2 regions of the Sphingobacterium sp. UBA865 genome follow, and region 1 is predicted to be linked to the other one. Evidence: riboswitches for the same ligand, from Rfam matches in the RefSeq annotation. Region 1 holds a riboswitch; the other holds the start of a gene.
What was found. Region 1 has a riboswitch for S-adenosylmethionine ahead of B2O97_RS05615 (O-acetylhomoserine aminocarboxypropyltransferase/cysteine synthase family protein). Riboswitches for the same ligand answer to the same signal wherever they lie in the genome.
Positions count from the first base shown of each region.

Region 2: it holds a riboswitch for S-adenosylmethionine, as region 1 does, so the genes downstream of both, metE (5-methyltetrahydropteroyltriglutamate--homocysteine S-methyltransferase) here and B2O97_RS05615 (O-acetylhomoserine aminocarboxypropyltransferase/cysteine synthase family protein) in region 1, are expected to answer to the same signal.

Region 1 covers NZ_DBGB01000012.1:58,823-67,093, forward strand. The annotation lists gene B2O97_RS05610 (FUSC family protein) at 1-612, shown strand, start outside; SAM riboswitch class I at 795-907, shown strand; gene B2O97_RS05615 (O-acetylhomoserine aminocarboxypropyltransferase/cysteine synthase family protein) at 1,163-2,473, shown strand; gene B2O97_RS05620 (homoserine O-acetyltransferase family protein) at 2,507-3,550, shown strand; gene B2O97_RS05625 (homoserine dehydrogenase) at 3,588-4,769, shown strand; gene B2O97_RS05630 (GH92 family glycosyl hydrolase) at 4,833-7,163, opposite strand; gene B2O97_RS05635 (hypothetical protein) at 7,517-8,271, shown strand, end outside.
Region 2 covers NZ_DBGB01000020.1:57,858-66,128, reverse strand. The annotation lists gene B2O97_RS11100 (hypothetical protein) at 196-603, shown strand; gene B2O97_RS11095 (single-stranded DNA-binding protein) at 656-1,051, opposite strand; gene B2O97_RS11090 (hypothetical protein) at 1,226-1,591, shown strand; gene B2O97_RS11085 (helix-turn-helix domain-containing protein) at 1,849-2,217, opposite strand; gene B2O97_RS11080 (hypothetical protein) at 2,638-3,168, shown strand; gene metE (5-methyltetrahydropteroyltriglutamate--homocysteine S-methyltransferase) at 3,268-5,580, opposite strand; SAM riboswitch class I at 5,659-5,762, opposite strand; gene B2O97_RS11070 (response regulator transcription factor) at 5,947-6,636, opposite strand; gene B2O97_RS11065 (sensor histidine kinase) at 6,739-8,271, opposite strand, start outside.

The sequences.
Region 1 (8,271 bases):
CCAGCACTCCTAACCATAGCTGCATTGGGTCTTTTTGGATTCTTTTTGTTCAACCGATCTAACTATATGGTCAGTGTCATCTTCATTACCTTGGGAATTGTGATTGCACTCAATCTGTTCGAAGGCAACATCAATCTCATTTTAGGCAGCCGAATACTTTTCACACTGATTGGAGCATTCTTGGCTATAGCGGGTTATTTCTTGATACCTGTACGCCAGAGCACAGGCATGGTTCAGCTGGCAAAAGAGGTATCCCTTTACAACGCGCATTATTTCCAGATCATCAATAACCGTCTGTCGGACGAAAGACAAAGTTCGTTTGATATACGACTGGCTCGTAAAAAGGCGCAGACCGCCATGGCCCTGTTTTCAGACGCCATTAATCAAATGAAAAAAGAACCCGAGCACAAATGGATGGATTGGTCACATATTCACCATTTTCAGGCACTCGCATATCAGGTCAATTCCCATTTGGTGGGCCTCTCGCTATCGTTAAACAAAAAGACGAATCGCCACCTCGCCTATGATATCCATAGTAGAATCGATGCGCTTAAACCTCTTCTAACAGATTTAAATCAAACTGCAGAACGGATTAATTTAAAGAAATCATAATACCCGATTGACAGTTACTTTTGCGGTTTCATCGGAAGATATGCGATGCCAATCGGCATGTTATTCAAAATTCCTTTAACTAAAAAACACCATTTCTTTTGCTTTAATAAAAAAAGAGTTTATATTTGTGTCGTCTTCGAAAGAAGATTTCTAATCAACACCTCCCTTCATCAGTAGGTCTTGATTTATAAAGAAGTGGCGAGAGACTGGCTCAATGACCCACTGGCAACCTTCAATTTGTTTGAAAAGGTGCCAATTCCTGTCCAAAACAATATCGTTTTGGAGCATATAAATGACATAAGACAATGATTATTAAATTACTGAAGTCCATTAAAAATTCAGGTTCAACACAAGTGAACCGCACGATAAGCGAAAGTGTAACCCATCGTACAATTGTATCGATGCGAATGCGTATGCATATGCACTTCCATGCTTGTTAAAAATCATTTCCGTTTTCTTGGATAAAGATTTAACAGACCCTTCAAGGAGGTGTGTATGCTTCTCTTTTTACTTTGCAATTTCTTTTTGAACCCTTAAAATCTGATATATTATGTCTTCAAACAAAAATTTAAAATTCGAAACTCTTCAGGTTCACGCTGGCCAAGTCGCTGACCCTACTACGGGATCTAGAGCAGTTCCTATATATCAAACAACATCTTTTGTATTTGAAAATGCCGAACACGGCGCAAACTTATTTGCATTAAAGCAGTTCGGTAATATTTATACACGGATTATGAACCCTACTACGGATGTTTTCGAACAACGTATTGCGGCACTGGAAGGTGGAGTTGCAGCTGTTGCTGTTGCATCCGGCCAGGCGGCACAGTTTATAGCTTTAAATAATATTTTGGAAAGTGGTGACAATTTTGTTGCGGGATCCAACTTATACGGCGGTACATTCAACCAGTTTAAAGTTTCTTTTAAGCGCCTAGGCATCGAAGCTCGTTTTGCAACAGACGCCGAAGCAGATAAAATTGAAGCGCTCATTGATGATAAAACAAAAGCAATCTATGTTGAAACAATCGGAAACCCAAGTTTCAATATTCCCGACTTTGAAAAAATTGCTGCCGTAGCAAAAAAATATGACTTACCATTAATCGTCGACAATACTTTTGGAGCCGGAGGTTATTTATTTAAACCTCTGGAGTATGGTGCAAACGTGGTTGTTGAATCGGCAACTAAATGGATCGGTGGACATGGCACAAGCATTGGCGGTGTCATCGTCGACGGCGGAAACTACAATTGGGGCAATGGAAAATACCCGCAATTTTCCGAACCATCTGAAGGCTATCATGGTTTAGTATTTTCCGAAGTTTTCGGTGAAAGCGGACCATTCGGAAATATTCAATTTGCCATTCGGGCGCGTGTGGAAGGGCTCCGGGATTTCGGACCAGCACTCTCCCCTTTCAATTCATTTTTATTATTACAAGGACTTGAAACCTTGTCTTTGCGGGTGCAACGCCATGTAGACAACACTTTAGAGGTCGCAAAATGGCTTGAGGCGCATCCACAGGTAGAAAAAGTAAACTATCCGGGATTAGAAAGCTCTCCGAGCTTCGCTAACGCACAAAAATACCTTAAAAATGGCTATGGCGCGGTACTTTCTTTCCAGCTTAAAGGTGACGCAGCGCAAAAGGCCAATAGCTTTATCGACAGCTTAGAATTGATCAGTCATTTGGCCAATGTTGGTGATACGAAGTCATTGATTATTCATCCAGCAGCTACAACCCATCAACAATTGAGTGATGAAGATCAAGCCAATGCCGGAGTCTTCAAAGGCTTATTACGTCTTTCTGTAGGAATAGAGCATATTGATGATATCAAAGCTGATTTACAACAAGCTTTTGATAAAATTAAATAATCAGATTTTTTCGGCTTAAAACTTAAACGTAAAATGAGTAAGCATATATATCTGCACCCGGAGCCTTTTGTATTTGAAAATGGAAGAGAGCTTACTGATTTACAAATCAGTTATGAAACATTTGGCAAACCCAACGCAGATCGCAGCAATGTGATCTGGGTTTGCCATGCATTAACGGCCAATGCAGATGTGCTGGATTGGTGGTCCGGTCTTTTTGGAACAGGTGAGTTGTTTGATGCAAACGATTATTATATTATTTGTGCCAATGTCATAGGATCAGCATATAATAGCAGTAATCCGCTATCTGTAAACCCAGCAACCGGACAACCCTATTACCTATCTTTCCCCGAATTCACAGTGAGGGATTTGGTCAACGCACATCAAGCCCTTGCGGACCACCTGGAAATCAAACAAATAGAGATCCTTATCGGGGGGTCATTAGGCGGTCAACAAGCATTGGAATGGGCCGTATCGCACAGTATAGCCATCAACCATCTCATCGTGGTTGGAACAAATGCCGTCCACTCACCATGGGGTATTGCATTCAATGAAAGTCAACGTCTGGCCATTACAACTGATCGAACCTTTTACGCCAATCACCCTGATGGTGGAGCTAAAGGATTGAAAGTTGCACGCGCTATGGCACTGTTGTCTTACCGCAACTATACAACGTATGCCAACACGCAAAAGGAAGATGATAAGGAAAAACTCGATCATTATAAAGCATCCTCCTATCAGAACTATCAGGGTGAAAAATTGGTGAAACGCTATAATGCGTACAGCTATTATTTCCTGACCAAAGCAATGGACAGCCACAATTTAGGTCGGGGAAGACGATCTATTGAATCTGCTTTGGCGAGCATTGATTGTCCAACTTTAGTCCTGAGCGTTAATACAGATTTGTTGTTTCCGCCACAAGAGCAACAATTCATCGCGCAACATGTTCCCAATGCCCATTATCAAGAGATTGAATCGACCTATGGCCACGATGGCTTTTTGATCGAAACAAAAAAACTCACAAAAATCATTAGCAGCTTTCTGCGGGAACAAAAAGAATACATAAACGAATTAGTATAAGAGAGTAAATAATATATAAGAGAATTTAAGAAGAGATATGAGTAATAAATTAACAATAGGGATGTTTGGGTTTGGTGTCGTAGGCCAAGGTCTTTACGATATCATCAAAACCAAAGATCTTAATCTGGAGATCAAGAAATTTGTCATTAAAAACGGAGATAAAAAACGCTCGCTACCAGCAGATTTATTCTCTACCGATGCCGAAACAATTTTAGGTGATCCAGAAATTAATACTGTTGTCGAACTAATCGATGATGCCGAAGCAGCATACCAACTAACTGTTCGTGCTTTGAAATCGGAGAAAAATGTGGTATCTGCCAATAAAAAAATGATTGCCAGCCATTTGGAAGAGCTGGTTGATATCCAACATGAATACGGGACCAGTTTATTATATGAAGGTGCCGTTTGCGGAAGTATTCCCATTATACGGAATTTAGAAGAATACTATGACAATGAATTACTGCATTCTGTCGGCGGTATTTTTAATGGATCTTCCAACTACATTTTATCTAAAGTTTTCAACGAAAATCAGCAATATACAGATGCTTTAAAGAAAGCACAAGAACTTGGTTTTGCAGAAACAGATCCAACGCTGGATGTAGGTGGATTTGACCCCAAATTTAAGGTATGTATTGTTGCTTCGCATGCGTACGGTATCTATGTCAAACCAGAAGATGTGTTCAATATTGGTATTGATAAATTGGGACAGCAAGATATTCGTTTTGCGAAAGAAAAGAACCTCAAGATCAAATTGATACCGACGGCAAAAGAGATCGACGGCGACAAAGTTGTACTTTATGTATTACCACGCCTAGTAGGCAAAGACAGCATGCTCTATAATGTAGAAAATGAGAACAATGGAGTATTGGTGAAAGCGGCCTTTGCAGACGAACAATTTTTCTATGGTAAAGGAGCAGGTGGCCACCCAACAGGTTCTGCTGTGCTATCGGATATCGCGGCTCTTCGCTATGGATACCGCTATGAGTATAAAAAACATTTAGAATCCAGCACATTAAATTATAGCCAAGATTATTTAATTAAGGTTTATTTGAGATACACTGATGATACACTGATTGAAAAGTTAAATTTCAGTGAAATCACAGAACGATATTACGCACCAGATTTCAAATATGTCATCGGACATATTAATCTTCAACAAATCGCAGCCCATAAAGCTGATTTGGATCAAGAGGGCAATTTTATTGCTGAAATCGCGTAGGCAATCAACAAACCAACCTACCTTGAAAATAGCCCCGAATGGGGCTATTTTTTTATCTTATATTTAGTCACCTTTCAACTTGAGATCTAAAATCCCACCTTCCACCAAACGTTCAAAAGGAAGGTGCCAACCTTTCCACAGGCGATTATTCAACCGAACTTGATCAACAATAGAACTATTGGGTTGCTCTTTCTTCACCTGAATGATAAATTTATTTTTTCTTAATTTCTTCGGCAATTGTATCGTTACCCGATCGAAAAGTGGCGCGCCTATCTGAAGTGCGGGCTTCTCGGTGGTGAGACTTCGGACATCGAATAGGCCGATACTCGACAAGACATACCATGCTCCAAGCTGTCCTTGGTCTTCGTCTTGTCCGTAGCCATAGCCATGTATCGCATCGTTACCATAAAACTCATTGCAAATTGCCCGTACCCATTTTTGACTCAGATCAGGTCTACCAGAAAAATAGAACAGCCAAGAGATATGCAGGTTCGGTTGATTACCGTGATTATAAAGACTTTCAATCCCTGCGAAGGCGTCAATTTGTGTACCACCTCCAAACACATTCTTCTGCGACACCGTAAAGATACTATCCAACCGCTGATTGAACAGATCCTTTCCAACGAGTTTAACCAATTCTTGTGGGACATGCGGAACATAGAACGTATACTGCCATGCATTTCCTTCCTGAAATCCACGCCATGGTTCATAAGGGTTAAAGTTTGAAATGAATCGTCCAGTACTATCCTTTGGCCGCATAAACTTCGTCTCGGCATCATACAGATTGCGCCATCCATTGGATAATTCCTGAAATTTAACATAGTCTTTTTGACGCCCCAATGATTTTGCAAATTGCGCAGCCGCTCCAGCGGAAAAAGCATATTCCAAGGTATGCGAAGCGCCAAAAGGAGATCCATTGGTCATTAATTCGGGACTGCCATGATCATCTTTTATATACGGTGAGTAGCCTTTGCGGACGAAAACTCCCACATCTAACTTTCCTGCTCCAGGCAGACGGTCCTTCGCTTCCAATTCATTTTTGCGTACCGCATCATAAGCAAGATTCATATCATAGTCACGAATACCGACATTGTAGGCCGCTGCGATTGCCAAACCCGTAAAATTAGTTCCTACACCCGAAACGTATTTACTGTTGGCAATACCGTCTCCTAACCAACCTGCATCGCGATAGACCAACAATTGACTCTGAATCCAGTCGTTGTAATAGTCTGGATACGCAATAGACCACAACTGTGTCAAATTCCAAAATGCGCCCCAGATAGCATCGGTATTATAATGATGATGAATCGGTTGCCCTTGCTTATTTAGGGCAATCTGACCTACCGAGCCGTCATTTTTGGGATATGCACCATTTACATCGCTTGCAAGCCCACGGCCAAGTAAAGCATGATACAATCCCGTATAAAATTTAATGCGGTCGTCCGCTTTGCCCCCTTCCACCAAAATTCTTCCCAGTTCACTATTCCAGGTTTGCAAGGCATTATTCTTTGCAGCATCAAACGACATATCCTTCGCCTCTTTAAGCAAATTCAGTTGTGCGTTTTCTACAGAAGTATAAGATAAACCCGTCTTGATGTCTATTGATTCGCCTGCTTCAGTGCCAAACTTCAGATATACTCCAGCTCCTTTTCCTTTTATGCGCGTATGTTGGTCAAAAGTTATAGAATCTCTAAATGTCCCAAAAGACTTCGGTTGTTTGTTGATCTCCGCAAAGAAAAACATTTTGACCGTAGCCCCCTGCTGATATTTTTGTACATATACAGGATTGGTAACCACATATCCCCAGACGTGCTGTTTGTCATAATTTACTTCGGCATCAACGACCGGTCCACTTTCCCCCATCACATGGCCAATATCGAAAATAAGGTTGGCTTCTTCCGTTTTTGGAAAAGTATAGCGGTGAAAACCGACACGCTTCGTTGCCGTAAGCTCAGCAAGTATATTATAATCTTTTAGCTTGACACGGTAATAGCCAGAAGTGGCAAATTCATCCTTCTTGTCAAAATCGGAACGATAACCGCTTTGTGGACGATCAAGTTGACCGGGCATTGTCTTCAATTTTCCAACGGATGGTGCAAATACCACTCCGCCTACCTGAAATTCGTGAAAATTAGCAAAGCCTTCTATTGAGGTATGCCTATCGTCATAACCCACGGCCTCCCAGCCCGACTTGTTCCCATAGCTTCCATTTGTGCTCGGAGCGAGCTTAGCCATTCCAAAAGGTACGGCTGCTGGTGTATAAAAGAAATACCGACTATGGACGGATCCAATATTAGGTTTTACAAAAACGGTCAAATCTGTTTTCTGCTGTGCGGAAACAGCTGCCGTACTCACAAATAAACTACAAAAATAATAAATGATACGCTTTACCATTGTTCTCAATTAGGTTCTACAGCAAACTTACAAAAAAATAGAGTATGTATAAACATGAGTTAGATTTTATTACTTAATTTAACGACTTAACAGATTGCATCGCAACGCCTAAATTTGTAAAATTTTAAATACTAATCAAATAAAATACTATTAAAGCTTAAATACTGACATTTTTCCATAACTTTGATTGTACATACATATTAAAATATAACCAGTAAATAAATTCAAAAAAATACACATCGAACGGCTGATCTTCGATCACAAGCCTGAAATAAATACAAATTAACGTTGAAATAAATACCAATGATTGACAGGTACACTTGTCAATCCTAATTAATTACAATACAACCACAATGAAAAAAAACACCACATTTTTTAGTCTAATACTTCTGTTACTCGGAACCCAACTATCAGCACAACAAACAAAACCCGACCGCATCAAAGAAGGTTTCAATGCGGGCAGTGGCTACTCACAAATTTGGGCCAGAGATCTCAATACATTCATCGAAACCGCATTGGAAGAGCGGTCCCAAGCGGACATTAGAGGGGCTATTTTAGTATTTTTTAAGATGCAACAGCCCAATGGCGAAATGGTAGACGGCTATGTACTAAAGAAAGACTTTACCTGGCATGATGATACACCCTACTATTCAAAAAACGCTCCTGATCATGTGGGTTTTAAAAACACGGTAGAAACCGACCAGGAAACGTCACTCATCCAATTGTTGGGTAAATACATAATAAAAACAAAGGATTACAGTATCTTGGAGGAGTCTGTCGGTGGAATTTCTGTAAAAGACCGTATCCAACTTATGTTGGATTATCTGAAAAAGGAACGGTTCAACCAAAAGTATCAGCTACTTTGGGGTGCGATGACAGCAGATTGGGGAGATGTACAGCCCAACGACAGCTTTGGTTGTGATTGGAATGACCAACTTTCCAATGAGGCAATCGATATTTATGACAACGCGATGTTTATTATTGCATTGCAGACCTTGATTGAAATCCAGCCCAACTCTCCCAAGGTGGCGGAATGGAAAGGATTAAAAAAGAGTCTCGAAACGAACAGTAGACGTTATTTAAGGGATAAGAAAAAACAAAAATTCAT
Region 2 (8,271 bases), on a different contig from region 1:
TCCACAAAAAATATCGTAGAGTCGGGCATTGTAATTAAATTAGTTCGATAATAAAGTAACGTTACAAAAAGGTAGGGTTGTGATTAAGATGATGGTGAACTTGTCGATCCGATAAAACTAGAGTGATTTATTTAGCTTTAGAACAACACGCATAAACGAATAAATGACCAGACTTAAAAAACTAAATTTAAATAAATGAAGAAAGTAGCCTTATCAGCATTAATTGCTGGATTTTTTGTTATTTCCTGCAATAATTCCACGACTAAAAAAGTCGAAGTAAAAGATACAACTGCCGCTATTGACTTAAAAAAAGATACGGCCGAAACGTCGGTAGAAAATAGCGGTGGCGAAGTGCCAATACCGAAATTTAGTTCTGCTGAGACACAAAAATTGGCGGAGGATTATACAAAATATATCAAAGAATTTATCGCTGTTGCTAAAAGCGGCGATGTTGTTAAACTCAAGGAGCTTGCAGCGAAGCGACAGGAATGGGCGGCCAAAGAAACTGAAGCTGTTGCTAAGTTTACGCCAGAAGATGCTAAATTATGGAAGGCTTATGCAGAGAACCTAGGAAGAGCGTTGACTGCAAGCCTGACAAAATAAGTTGGAAACAATCGACGAGGTAGGGGCTTGAAAACCTACCTCGTTGATCATACTAGAAAGGCAGATCGTCTTCATTTTCATCTGGAGGTGTTGGGATGTCATCTTTGGCACCGTTCGAATCAGATAAAATCATAAAATTATCTACTTTAATTTCTGTGACATATTGTTTTACCCCATCTGCGTTCTCATAGTTACGATAGGTGAGTTTGCCTTCAACCATGAGTTTGGTCCCACGTTGGCATTTCTTTTCAATGGTATTGTTTTGCTTACCCCAAACCACGAGTGTATGCCATTGAACTTCTTCAACCCATTCACCGGCTTTGTTCTTGAAAAGATCATTGGTGGCGAGACGTAATATGGAGTAATTGGTGCCAGTGGAAGTTGTTTTGATTAACGGGTCGTTTCCTAAATGCCCAACCAATTGTACTTTGTTGCGTAATGTGCTCATGTGTCTAATTTTTAAAAGTTTTTAATAATTCTTATTTTAGTTGATGGTCATTGGCTATGAACGCCGAATGATCTTAAGCAAAGGTGGGGTGGGGAAATAACTATAGTCGTCTATTTACCATTTGTATTCGACTATAGTCGGTTGTAACCGTTTGTTGTCGTTTAATCTTCCGTTATGAGTTCTGGAGAAAAAGTCTGCCTTGAATGTGGCAAAGTAATATATGGCCGTTCGGACAAGCGATTTTGTGATGATGCTTGCCGGAACGCCTATAACAATAAATTAAATAGCGACCAGACCAATCTGGTGCGCAATGTGAATAATATCCTACGAAAAAACCGCCGTATTTTATTAGATGCATTGAGTGGGGAGGGTATGGTGAAGATACAACGGGAAAAGTTAAAGCGGTTGGGATTTGATTTTAAGTTTCATACACATACTTTTTCCAATAACAAGGGGCAGACCTATAGCTTTATTTACGAAACAGGGTATCTGTTGTTGGAGAATGATTGGGTATTGATTGTTCAAAAGAAACCGCTGTGATATTGATCACAATAGATTCATTTGTATTGGTTTAGTTTGCAGAACTGAGCTTGGCTTTTCTTATTGCAATATAATTAAAATAGTAAACGTTAGAATCAATATGTAATAGCATACTGGGATGAGTAAAAAATAGGCGCTATTAAAGATATTGGTTAAAAAAGACGGTAGTGCAATTTTAAAAAAATCTGCAATAATGATATAGCCTATGAAACTTCCGAGAAAAAATAGTCCAACAGCGTGTATTATAATTATTTTTTTTAGGTGCTTACTGTATAAGGCGTCTTTGTTTTGTTTCGTTTCGTATAACCCATAATTGCTGGGACCAATAGCCCTAATAATGGATTGACCAAAAAGGTGAGCGATGCTAAATATAGCGCTTTAATACTTCCTGTTTGATTGTTGTCGATACTGATTTGATTTACATTTGGCATAATGAGTTGTTCTAATGGTATTTCCAAAATTTGACTGATCTGTTTGAGACTAAATCCACTGATTTCTTCCGTGCCTTTTTCTATGCGTTGCACTGTTCTTAGCGATACCCCCGCTTGATCGGCGAGTTCCTGCTGCGTTAGTCCCTTACGTTTTCTTGCTAGTTTGATTAATTGATTAGCTGATTGACTTTCCATAGTTCAAAGATGGGGAAATAGTCGTTGAATTTTAGTGAAATTGATGCGACAATAATATGCCAATATCGTGCTGAACAATATAACAGATTAATAATCAAAAGTTTTTGGAATTTGGTAAATATTTTGAATCTTTGCAATTCAATAGAGTAATTAATAAAAACGGAAGAATATGTTTGCAATATTAGAAAACCCCGCTTCGTCCACAGAGAAGATTCTCGGGAATATTCTTCGGAATACGGCCCTTTCCTAATCTTCTTCTTAATACGTTAAGTAACCTAGGTTGATATTGGCTAAAACGTGGCGCTCGAAATGGTAGTCCACTTTTCCAATATGCTTAGCTTATTCAGGAGTTTTAAAAATCCAGTTACTTTCAAAGTTATCGTGAAAGCTGGATATGAATGTTATGTTTTAGAAAATTTTATGAATTCAGTAAATAAATATGTCCTTCAGGCGCTGGATAACTATCCGATGTATTTGGAGGAGACCATGGAATCCTTATCCTATGCGCTATCCTATGATGAGTCCAATACAATGGCGCTGTGTTTGATGGGAAGAGTTCATGCCGAACAGCTATTGGACTATGAGCAGGCAAAAAGGTATTTCCAGGAAGCTTTGGTGCATAATGTGCAGGCACTGGAAGTATATCCTTATTTCATTCAGACATTGATTGATATGGGGGAGTATGAAGCTGCAAAAAAGACGATCAAATTTGCTTTGACACTTCCGGCCATGCCCTTGACAGGAATCTGGATCAAGAAAGCACTTCTATTTGAAAAAATGAGAAAATACAAAAAGGCATTGAAGGCGTTAAAAAAGGCTAAACTTGAAAATGTTGACCTCGATTTTTCGTCAAGCCTGAAGGCGATTGAAGATCGGATTAAAGGAAAACAGGAAATTAAGAACGGGAACGAAAAGGAAAACAAGAAAGAACGGAAGAACAGCCGAAAATAATCTCACCTTATTCGGATAACAGTTTTTATTTTGAACGAAGCCCAATAAAGAAGCCCTAGCTGAAATTTCAGCTAGGGCTTTATCAATATAGTTTAAGAATTATTCTGCTCTTAAGATTTTCGCAGCCTCAACCATAGACTCTAAAGCCGCTTTGGTTTCTGGCCAAGCACGAGTTTTCAAACCACAGTCAGGATTAACCCAAAGTTGTTCTGCTGGAACTACTGCTTTTGCTTTGCGCAATAGATCTACCATCTCATCTTTGCTTGGAACACGTGGTGAGTGAATGTCATAAACACCTGGACCAATATCATTTGGATATTTGAAATCACCGGCGAAAGCATTCAATAATTTCATTTGAGAACGTGAAGTCTCAATCGTGATAACATCGGCATCCATTGCAGCGATATCTTCGATCACATTATTGAACTCAGAATAACACATGTGTGTGTGAATCTGTGTATCGTCTTCAACATTTGATGAAGAGACACGGAAAGCACGTACTGCCCAGTTCAAGTAATCTTTTTGATCAGCTTTACGTAACGGTAATCCTTCACGGATAGCTGGTTCATCGATTTGTATGATTTTGATACCTGCTTTTTCCAAGGCTTGTACTTCATCCAAGATCGCCAATGCAATTTGGTAAGTCGTTGTTGAGCGCGGTTGATCGTTACGTACGAAAGACCATTGTAAGATTGTTACAGGACCAGTCAACATACCTTTAACCGGACGATTTGTCAATGATTGTGCATATGAAGACCAACGGACAGTCATATCTTCAGGACGGTATACGTCACCATAGATAATCGGAGGTTTTACACAACGTGAACCGTAAGATTGTACCCAACCATTTTGTGTGAAAGCGTAACCAGCCAATTGTTCACCGAAGTATTCAACCATGTCATTACGTTCGAATTCGCCGTGTACTAATACGTCGATATCCAATTGCTCTTGAAGACGGATGGTGTTTTCTGTTTCTTCTGCGATTGCTTTATCGTATTCTGCCTGCGTAATAGCACCCTTTTTCAGATCTGCTCTCCATTTACGAACATCTTTCGTTTGTGGGAATGAACCGATAGTTGTGGTCGGGAACGCCGGTAAGTTGAATTTCGCTTGTTGCGCTGCTTTACGGTCTGCAAATGCTGAAGTGCGTTTTGCATCGTCATCAGTAATATTGCTTGTACGTGTTTTAACCTCTGGTTTGTGGATCAATGGAGAGGTACGGCGGCTTTCAGCAGCCGCTTTGTTCGCTTCGAAGCGTTTTGCTGTTTCAGCATCAACTTCTCCCTCCGCTAGTACGGCTAAGTCTTTTACTTCAGCTAATTTTTGTTTAGCAAATGCTAACCAGTTTTTTACTTCAGCTGGTAGCGATTGTTCATTGTGTTCATTGTCTAAGTCAAAAGGAACGTGCAACAGTGATGAAGAAGGAGCTACCCATACACGGTCTTTTCCTAATGCATCAACAGCCTGTTTGATTTTAACCAATGATTTTTCGTAATCATTTTTCCAGATGTTACGGCCTTCAACAATACCTAAAGATAATGTTAATGAAGCAGGAACTTTAGCCAATACCGTATCCAATTGATTTTCACCGCGTACCAGATCCAAATGTAAAGCATGGATAGGTAGGTTAACTGCGATATCTTCGTTGTCTTTTAAAGATTCGAAGTAAGTCGTTGCGATTAATTTGATATTTTTTGCTGCTGCAGCTAATTTTTCGAAAGTAGGTTGATATAAAGCTTTTACTTTAGCATCTAAATCCAATGCTAAGAAAGGCTCGTCAATCTGAACATATTGTGTACCAGCATCAGCTAGTTTAGTTAGTATTTGCTCATATACTGGAATAAGTTTATCCAATAAATCGATACGGTCGAAGCCAGCTTCTTTTTCTTTACCGATCAAAAGGTATGTAATAGGACCTAATAGAACTGGTTTAGTATCGATGCCCAATGATTTTGCTTCGTTGTATTCATTTAAGAATTTTTCGGAAGTCAATTTGAATTCTTGATCTTTGGTGAATTCTGGTACCATGTAGTGGTAGTTCGTATCCAACCACTTGGTCATTTCCATTGCAGTCACGTCGATTCCTTCTTGTTGGAAACCGCGCGCCATGGCAAAATATAGATCTAAACTGTAATTGTTGTCTACTTTATTCAATAAAGAATGGTAGCGAGCAGGAATTGCACCAACAGTGAGGGTTAAATCCAATACTTGATCGTAAAAAGAGAAATCATTGGAAGGGATCAAATCTATTCCAGCATCTTTTTGTGTTTTCCAATTGCCTTCACGAATTTTTTTTGCTGTGTCCAATAATTCCTCAACAGAAGATTTTTTAGCCCAATAGGCCTCATTGGCTTTTTTCAATTCGCGGAACGCGCCCACACGAGGGTAACCTAAATTGTTAGTCAATAACATAATGAATGTTTTTAATATTTCTTTTTCAACTATATTTCTTGCTAGAGAGAGAAGGACACACTAGAATTTGGTGACTTCGGCTTATCATTCCCATATCAAGTAGGGTAGAATTTAGCACCTTGTCAAGGGACAGGTTGCTAAGGCTTCATCGGGTCTATTCCCTCTGCCTTTCTCTATAAGCGACGCTAAGTTAGAACATTTCTTTTTGAAATGCAAATTTTTTATAAAAGTGCGTCAATTTTTTATATTCTACTAAGGATGAAATTGTTTTGTTCTTTTATTTTCATCCACGAATTCGAGTAAGTCACGCTTGAATACGTGTGTAGCATAAAAAGGGGAATGACTATATTTTTCATTCCCCTTTTTTTAGCTGACCAAAAGTTTGTAACCTTTTCCGTGCACATTGACAATTTCAACTTTGCTATCTTCTTTTAGATATTTACGAAGTTTACTGAGAAATACATCCATACTTCTACCCGTAAAATAGTTATCATCATGCCATATTTTTAACAACGCTTCTTCCCGGGTCAGCACATCATTTTTCTTTAAGCAAAGCAAGCGGAGTAGTTCAGCTTCTTTCGTGGAGAGTTTTTGCATCTGTCCTTTGTAAGAAATCTGCTGACTTGTATAATCAAAGAAATAATCGCCAATTTCAAATTTATCCGCAACCACTTCTTCTTCTTTGTCTCGAACACTGCGTTTCAGCAAAGCATTGATGCGGAGCAATAATTCTTCCACTCGAAAAGGCTTGGTGATATAATCATCTCCTCCTAGCTCAAAGGCTTCGGTCTTATCTTCCATCATCCCCTTTGCTGTGGCAAAGATAATAGGAACAGTATTGTTTGTTTTTCTGATTTCACGTCCAACTGTAAATCCGTCCTTTTTTGGCATCATGACATCAAAAATACAAAGGTCGTAGTTATTTTTTTTGAATTGAGAAATCGCTTCATCTCCATCCGTGCATAATGTGACGTCAAATTTTCCCTTTAATTCGAGATAGTCTTTTAAAAGATCCCCCAAATTAGGATCATCTTCTGCTAATAATATCTTTTGCATAATGAATATATTAATTTTCACCAATGTCCCTTGATGCTGATAAATCAGCCTTCCTCAACCTTTGAAATTTTTTAAAGAGGAAATATACAAAAAAGGAACGTTTTATTTTTTAATAGGCAAAATTACTTCAAAGGTCGTGCCTTTATCTTTTTCACTTTTAACTGTAATTTTTCCGTTCAGCCTTCTCAGAATGTCCTGTACATAACTTAAGCCAAGGCCAAATCCTTTGACATTATGAACATTCCCAGTTGGAATACGGTAAAACTGGTCGAAAATCTTTTGCAGGTGATCCCGGCTCATCCCAATACCATTGTCGGCTATGGTGACAACAATGGTGTCGCCAACATTTTTTGAATTGATGTTGACATGTAAATCTCCTTTGCTGTACTTGATGGCATTATCCAAAAGATTGTAAAATACATTGGAAAAATGTAACTCATCACCAACGACAACATCCTTGGTCGCTGCAAGATCTATACTGAATTTCCCGCCAATATTTTGCATCCGTAGCTGCATACTGTCCGTTACTGCCGAAACAAGATCATTGATGCATACTTCTACCTGGTCGAGTTTTAGCGTTTCTTTTTCTAGTCTTGCCAAATCGAGCACACGTTCAATATGATTTCCGAGTCTAACATTTTCGTCGTAGATGATATTAGCCAATTTCTGAACGCGCTTGTGGTCGGCATTGATGTCTGGATCTTTAAGTGACTCACTGGCAATCATAATTGTTGCAACAGGTGTTTTAAACTCATGCGTCATGTTGTTGATGAAATCCGTCTTCATTTCCGAAACTTTCTTTTGTCTGAAGATGATAATCAGTGTATAAGCAAAACACCCCACCAACAAGAAAAGCAGTGCCAGCATGGGCAGCAACAGATAGCCCATATTATCGGCAATTATCGCCTTTTTATTGGGGAAATAGATGGTTAATTTTCCTGGCGCAGCACCGATATCACCTTTAAAAAGTGCCGTTGAGTATTTGGTTGTATTTGTTGGGTTATTTAAAGCGGCTTCGTTTAAAATATTATTTAGTAATATATTGTTTGTGCTCCATATTTCAATATTGAAAGGAGCTTTAATGTCGCGTTGAGCCAACTCCTCTTTGATAAGTTCTTGAACGATGATCACATTCAATCGATCCTTTAATGGACGTTTAGCAAGCTCCATTCCAATAGCAATATCTTCGATGTAGTCTGCTTTTTTGCCGCCCAGCATGGCAACGGAATCATATACATTAAAGCCACTCCACGCGTTTTTTCTGTTGAGGATATCCAATCTTTTTTCCAAATCAGAAATTGTTTTCGCAAGTTTCGCATTCTCTCTTGGAGGTAATGTGGCTACCCGGAATTTTGTTTGTTGATTGACCAGTGGGTCCATTAGGGGGATAACAAACCGCGTGCTATCGTCCTTCCCATTGATCTGATCATCTACCTTTGAAGCATTTAACATGATAAAAGCCTGTACCAAATTATCGTCGGTAAGCTCATTTGAAACAGAAAATTTGATAAATTTCTGGTACTCCGGTCTTTTGATGTATGTTTCGTAGAATGAATTTTTGATTTCAATTACATTTGGATACAATGCACGTAATTGGTCTTCTTGCTCTTTAAAGTTTGAGAAAACAACATGTTG